Prochlorococcus marinus XMU1419: one gene and its partner. Each later gene encodes a partner of the first gene's protein in a complex. Links are inferred from orthologs where the notes say so. Each region holds a gene or a part of one and is shown in the gene's direction. Other genes may lie near its edges.

Evidence for each region. Proteins that work in one complex are often made in the same cells at the same time.
Region 2: the proteins of carA (region 1) and carB are in contact, whole or in part, in a solved structure (PDB 1KEE), measured with the Escherichia coli proteins. The link is inferred for Prochlorococcus marinus XMU1419 from one-to-one orthologs.

Annotation. Positions count from the first base shown.
Region 1 is NZ_JAAORO010000002.1:162,889-165,962, forward strand. What follows is about bases 35-3,034. They hold carA (glutamine-hydrolyzing carbamoyl-phosphate synthase small subunit), read left to right. Parts: upstream 35-964; coding sequence 965-2,104; downstream 2,105-3,034. Other genes in these bases: trpD (anthranilate phosphoribosyltransferase), read left to right, coding at 35-965; HA151_RS04505 (STAS domain-containing protein), read left to right, coding at 2,162-2,530; HA151_RS04510 (ribonuclease III domain-containing protein), read left to right, coding at 2,527-2,925; rlmB (23S rRNA (guanosine(2251)-2'-O)-methyltransferase RlmB), read left to right, coding at 2,930-3,034. In the rest of the region: more of trpD, read left to right, coding at 1-34; more of rlmB, read left to right, coding at 3,035-3,074. UniProt on the Escherichia coli protein: Small subunit of the glutamine-dependent carbamoyl phosphate synthetase (CPSase).
Region 2 is NZ_JAAORO010000002.1:288,879-292,842, reverse strand. Bases 1-3,890 are described here. They hold carB (carbamoyl-phosphate synthase large subunit), read left to right. Parts: upstream 1-393; coding sequence 394-3,690; downstream 3,691-3,890. Other genes in these bases: HA151_RS05180 (DUF3318 domain-containing protein), read right to left, coding at 1-286. Also shown: HA151_RS05170 (ABC transporter ATP-binding protein), read right to left, coding at 3,942-3,964. UniProt on the Escherichia coli protein: Large subunit of the glutamine-dependent carbamoyl phosphate synthetase (CPSase).

The DNA of each region.
Region 1 (3,074 bases):
TGCAAAGATGGCTTAATGATGAAATATCTGATGTTCAAACAGGAGCTTTTTTAAGTGCTTTGAGAGCTAAGGGTTGCACTGGTGTTGAATTATCATCTATGGCTGAGGAACTCTTAAATGTTTGCAAGTTGCCTTTAAAAAGACCAAATTTATATATGGTAGATACTTGTGGTACTGGAGGTGATGGGGCAAATACATTTAATATCTCCACTGCAGTAGCATTTGTAGCTTCATCTTGTGGTGCAAATATAGCTAAACACGGGAATAAAAGTGCTAGTGGAAAAGTTGGGTCTGCAGATGTTTTAATGAATCTTGGTTTGAATTTAAATTGTTCATTAGAAAAAGTAATTTCTGCCGTCAGTGAAATTGGAATAACTTTTTTATTTGCACCCGTATGGCATAAATCTTTAATAAAGCTTGCACCACTGAGAAAGTCTCTAGGAATTAGAACTGTATTTAATCAACTTGGACCATTGGTAAATCCGTTAAGACCCAATGCGCAAGTACTTGGGGTTGCATCTGAGGATCTATTGGAGCCAATGGCAAATGCACTTTTAAAAATGGGTATGAACAGAGCAGTAGTAGTCCATGGTCATGGCGGTCTTGACGAGGCTTCACTTCAAGGAGAGAATAAACTGATATTTGTTGAGAAAGGGGAATTAAGATTTTCAAAAATAAATATTTCAGAATTTAATCATGAAAATATTTCTAATGAAAACCTTGTAGTTTCTGATATTAATTCAAGCGAAGAAATATTAAAGTCTGTTTTAGATGGTTCTGGACAAAAGTCGCACAAGGAAGTTGTAGCTTTGAATACAGCTTTAGTCCTATGGGTATCCAGTATCGAGGATGATTTGCACGAAGGATTTAAAAAAGCATTGCTTTCAATTAGTCAAGGAACTCCTTGGAAAAAATTTTTGTTGTTGAAAAATTATTTAACCGTTGATGAATCAATTACGAATTAATGATTAATCCATATAAAAAAAATGCAAAATTAGTTTTAAATAATGGAATTGTTTTTCCTGGATTTTCTTTTGGCGCCTCTGGTACTGCTGTTGGCGAAATAGTTTTTAATACTGGAATGACAGGATATCAGGAGGTTATTACTGATCCAAGTTATTATGGACAAATATTAACATTCACTTATCCAGAAATTGGAAATACCGGTATTAATCTTGAAGATTCAGAATCTGATATTACTGTTAAAGGGATAATTGTTAGAAATTATTCATCAAATAATAGTAATTGGAGATCACTAAAGAATCTTAATCAATGGTTAGTTGAGAAAAATATAATAGGTCTTTATGGAATTGATACAAGAGCCCTTGTTAAAGTATTAAGATCTTATGGCTCGATGAATGGAGCTCTTACCTCTGAAGATAAAACTGTAGAAAGTTGTTTAAAAATAATCTATGAAACCCCAAAAATGGAGGGATTAAATCTATCAAAGGAAGTTTCCACAAAGCAAGAATATTTTTGGCAAAATACGACAGAAACAGATTTTGACATTAGACAAAAACTTTCAGAAAAGCCTAATAAATTAAAAATAGTAGCCATTGATTTTGGAATAAAAAAATCAATTTTAAATCGACTAGTCTCTCATGGTTGTGAAATTTTAGTGTTACCTTCTAGCTCTACTTTAGAAGATGTCTTATTTAATAAGCCTGATGGGATATTCTTCTCAAATGGGCCTGGCGATCCTTCTACCGTTACTGAGGGCATAGATTTGGCGAGATCACTTATTGAACATGGTGAAATACCTATGTTCGGTATTTGCCTCGGTCATCAAATATTTGGATTGGCCTTGGGTGGTTCAACTTATAAACTTCCATTCGGACATCGCGGACTAAATCATCCTTGTGGGAATAATAATCAAATTGAGATAACTAGTCAGAATCATGGTTTTGCTATTGATCCTAATTCTCTTTCAAAAGAAATAGTGAAAATTACTCACTACAATCTTAACGATAATACTGTTGCTGGATTAGAGGTAAATAATAAACCAATATTTAGTGTTCAATATCATCCAGAAGCAGGACCTGGTCCGCATGATTCAGATTATTTATTTAAAAAATTTGTTTCTCTAATGTTAGATAGATGTTGACATATTGTTTTCTTTTGATTTGATAATTACATTTGATATATTATTTTTGGGAGGAACTTGATCATAGAAGATTTCCAGAAGCTTACGGTTTCTTTAAGAGGAAACCTAGATATAAAAACAAACATTATTGTTTTTACCTTTAAAGGTCAGCTTGACGCCTTCTCAGAAAAACAATTTAAGTCTTTTATTACTAATAATTTAAAAAATGAGTTACCATTCGTTATTGATCTTACAAAAATTGATTTTCTAGATTCTTCGGGTCTTGGTGCTCTTGTCCAAACTGCTAAAGAATGTAAAAAGTTGAAGTTAGGCTTCTCGGTTGTTGGAAACTCGAGAGTCGCTCAAACAATTAAACTTGTACGTTTAGGAGATTTTCTTAACTTAAAGTCTAGTCTTGAAGATGCATTAACTTTTTTCAAAAATTGAATTATTGGATTCAAAACTTAGTTCCACATGGCTCACCTGATGAAATTGGTGTCATTCAACTTGCTTGGCTTGGGGATGCGGTATGGGAACTTCATCAAAGACTAAGACATGTTCATTTTCCATTAAAATCAAAAGAACTCCATTTATCAGTAGTTAACGAAGTAAAGGCAATATCTCAATCAAAATCTTTAGATGATATTGAACATTTATTAAATGCAAATGAAATGGATTTAATTAGACGTGCTAGAAATAAAACGAAGAGAAACCCAAAGTCCTCAAACCCTGTCGTATATTCTAAAGCAACTGGTTTTGAAACTCTTATTGGGTGGCTGTTTCTAAAAGATCCTCAAAGATTATCAACTCTTTTTGATTATCTTGAATTAAAAATGCAATGACTCTATGAAAAATACTTCTAAAAAGAATTTTTCTGAAAAAAATAGCAAACACTTCAACAAAAATTCTTATTCTAATTCTTACTATAAAGATACAAGTTCATCAAAAAAAAGTAATATTCTTTTAAACAATTCTACTAAAAATGAGAATG
Region 2 (3,964 bases), 130 kb from region 1 along the record:
ATTCCCCTATAGCTCCTCCAAGCCCTATAGCAAGAGCAGCCATTTCCCAACCGTCTCTTGGTATTGTGTCGTTTTGAATTTTGCCTACTTCATGCCAAAACAATAAATTTCTGTGGTCAATTGCAAAGTTATCCCAAGTATCTAGGTCTATTTGAATTTCTACTTCGTCGCGACCGATTTCCTCAAGTGTAATTAAAGGTGGGTCTATAGCAGCAGCAGCTTCAACAAATACCCAACTTTCATTTTCCGGAGGCAACAAACTTTTAAGTCGCTGAAGTTCGCTCATAAAAAATTAATTTCTACCAATACTATAGAAACAAATGTTGCTTTTCAAGTAACTTGATTAACATCTGATGATTTATAAGTAGCATGAAATAAATGTAGTTTTAAATTATGCCTCAAAGAGGTGATCTTAAAAGAATTCTTATTCTAGGTTCAGGCCCGATCGTTATAGGTCAAGCTTGTGAATTTGATTACTCTGGTACTCAAGCCTGTAAAGCTTTAAGAAAAGCTGGTTATGAAATTATTTTAATAAATTCAAATCCGGCATCAATAATGACTGATCCTGAGATAGCAAATAAAACATATATAGAACCATTAACTCCTGAAATAGTTTCTCAGATCATTTTAAGAGAAAAACCTGATGCAATTCTTCCCACCATGGGTGGTCAAACTGCTTTGAATCTTGCAGTTAAATTATCTGAGTCAGATTTTTTAAAAAAAAATAATGTTGAATTAATTGGAGCTAATTTAGAAGCTATTAATAAAGCTGAAGATAGAAAACTGTTTAAAGAATCGATGGAAAAAATAAATGTAAATGTATGCCCTTCTGGAATAGCTTCAGATCTAACTGAGGCAAAAGATGTATTAAAAAAAATCGATTCCTACCCTCTTATAATAAGACCTGCATTTACTCTAGGTGGTGTAGGAGGTGGAATTGCATATAACCTTGAGGAATTTGTTGAATTCTGTAAAACAGGATTGGATGAAAGTCCAAGTAACCAAATATTAATCGAAAAATCACTTATTGGATGGAAAGAGTTTGAATTAGAGGTAATGAGGGATACTGCAGATAACGTAGTAATAGTTTGCAGTATTGAGAATTTAGATCCAATGGGTGTGCACACTGGAGATTCTATTACTGTAGCTCCCGCACAGACTTTAACTGATAAAGAATATCAAAGACTTAGAGATTTATCATTGAAAATAATTAGAGAGGTTGGTGTTGAGACTGGGGGGAGTAATATCCAGTTCGCAATAAATCCCTCTAATGGAGAGGTAATTGTCATCGAAATGAATCCACGTGTGAGTAGATCCTCTGCTTTGGCAAGTAAAGCTACTGGATTCCCCATAGCTAAAATTGCAGCTTTATTATCTGTTGGCTATACACTTGATGAAATTATTAATGACATTACAAAAAAAACACCTGCTTGTTTTGAACCTTCAATCGATTATGTCGTTACAAAAATTCCGAGATTTGCATTCGAAAAGTTTAAAGGCTCGTCAAATACTTTAAGTACATCTATGAAATCAGTTGGTGAGTCAATGGCAATTGGTCGCTCTTTTGAAGAATCATTTCAAAAAGCGTTAAGGTCCTTAGAACTAGATATTTGTGGATGGGAATGTGATTCACTTGATCCAATTAATAACGAGAATGACTTAAAGAATAGCTTAAGAACTCCTACATCTGAAAGGATTCTCATATTAAAAAAAGCTATGGAACTTGGAAAAACCAATTCTTATATTCAAGAAATTACGAATATTGATTTATGGTTTATCGAAAAATTACACAATATTTTTGATTTTGAACAAAACTTTTTGAAAGATAAAGAACTTTATGATCTAGATAGAGATTTGATGTTACATGCTAAACAATTAGGCTTTTCAGATCAACAGATTGCAAATTTGACTCATTCTGAGTTCTTTGAAGTAAGAAAATATAGAAAAGATTTGAACATAATCCCAATTTATAAAACTGTTGATACTTGTTCAGCAGAATTCTCATCATCTACTCCCTATCATTACTCAACATACGAGGATTATTTTATTAATTTAAAATCTCAAGTTTTTGAAAGCGAGATTTCAACAAATAATAAATCAAAAAAAATTATGATTCTTGGTGGGGGTCCAAACAGAATTGGTCAGGGAATTGAATTTGATTACTGTTGTTGCCATGCTTCATATCAGGCTTCCACCAATGGTTATAAAACAATTATGGTTAATAGTAACCCTGAGACTGTATCAACAGATTACGATACTAGTGATATTTTATATTTTGAACCTGTAACTTTGGAGGATGTACTAAATATATTAGAAGCTGAAAATCCTGATGGTTTGATTGTTCAATTTGGAGGCCAAACTCCCTTGAAATTATCAATGCCCTTATTTGATTGGCTTAAATCAAGTGATGGTGCCAGAACTGGATCAAAAATACTTGGTACTTCACCAATTTCAATAAATCTAGCAGAAGATAGAGAGGAATTTACAAAAATACTTGAAGAATTAAATATCAGGCAACCTTTAAACGGATTAGCTCGCACTAAAGAAGAGGCGCAAATTGTAGCAAAAAATATAGGTTTTCCTCTAGTTGTAAGACCCTCTTATGTTCTGGGAGGAAGGGCAATGGAAATTGTTAAGAATGAGAATGAACTATCAAGATATATCTCTGAGGCAGTGAAGGTATCACCTGATCATCCAATACTTCTCGATCAATATTTGAATAATGCAATTGAGATAGATGTTGATGCTTTATGTGATTTAGAAGGTTCGGTTGTAATTGCTGGACTAATGGAGCATGTTGAACCTGCAGGAATACATTCTGGTGATTCTGCATGCTGTTTACCATCAATATCTCTTTCATCTTCCACTTTAGAAACCGTTAGGAATTGGACCAAATTAATAGCAAAAAGACTAAATGTTGTTGGCTTAATTAATTTGCAATTTGCGGTAACTAATTTAAATAACAATGAAGATCAAGTATTTATTCTTGAAGCTAATCCAAGAGCTTCAAGGACAGTCCCATTTGTTTCAAAAGCTATAGGTAAACCAGTAGCTAAACTAGCTACCCAATTAATGCAGGGACTTACATTAGAAAATATTAATTTTACTAAAGAATATTATCCAAAGTATCAGGCAGTAAAGGAAGCTGTTTTGCCTTTCAAAAGATTTCCAGGATCCGATACACTTCTTGGTCCAGAAATGCGATCTACTGGAGAAGTAATGGGTTTAGCAAAAGATTTTGGAATTGCTTATGCAAAGTCAGAATTGGCAGCAGGAAATGGAGTCCCTTCTGAAGGCGTAGCTTTTTTGTCTACTAATAATTTGGATAAAAAATATCTTGAAGAAATTTCTAAGGAATTGTTGATTTTAGGGTTTAAATTAGTTGCAACAAAGGGTACAGCATCATACTTACTTGATCTAGGTATTCAAGTTGAAGAAGTCCTAAAAGTACATGAAGGTAGACCAAATATTGAAGATTTAATACGCTCTGGACTTATTCAATTAATAATTAATACTCCAATTGGTTCTCAGGCTCTGCATGACGATGCATATTTAAGAAGGGCTGCAATAGAATATAATATTCCGACTTTTACAACAATTCCAGGAGCCAAGGCAGCTTTAAAAGCAATTAAATCTCTTCGAAGTAATAAAATCGATACTTACTCTCTACAAGAAATTCATAATTATTAAAACTCTACCCTAAGTTTTTAACTTTTCTCATAATTGATTTGCTTAGGAGTTTCGGCTAATTGATAGTAATTTCAATGTTTCTTTGTTCAACTTAATTTATATTTCTGCTATTTTTAATCCTTTTATTGATTCTTCTATATCTTTAGAGAGTTCATTTATTATATTTCTTACCTTCAATGGTTAAAACTTGATTTGAAGAATTACTTGAGTTTTGCTTAATGGATTCAACTTTTAAAAAATTTAGATAAAAATTATATGCTTTTAATTAATTGTT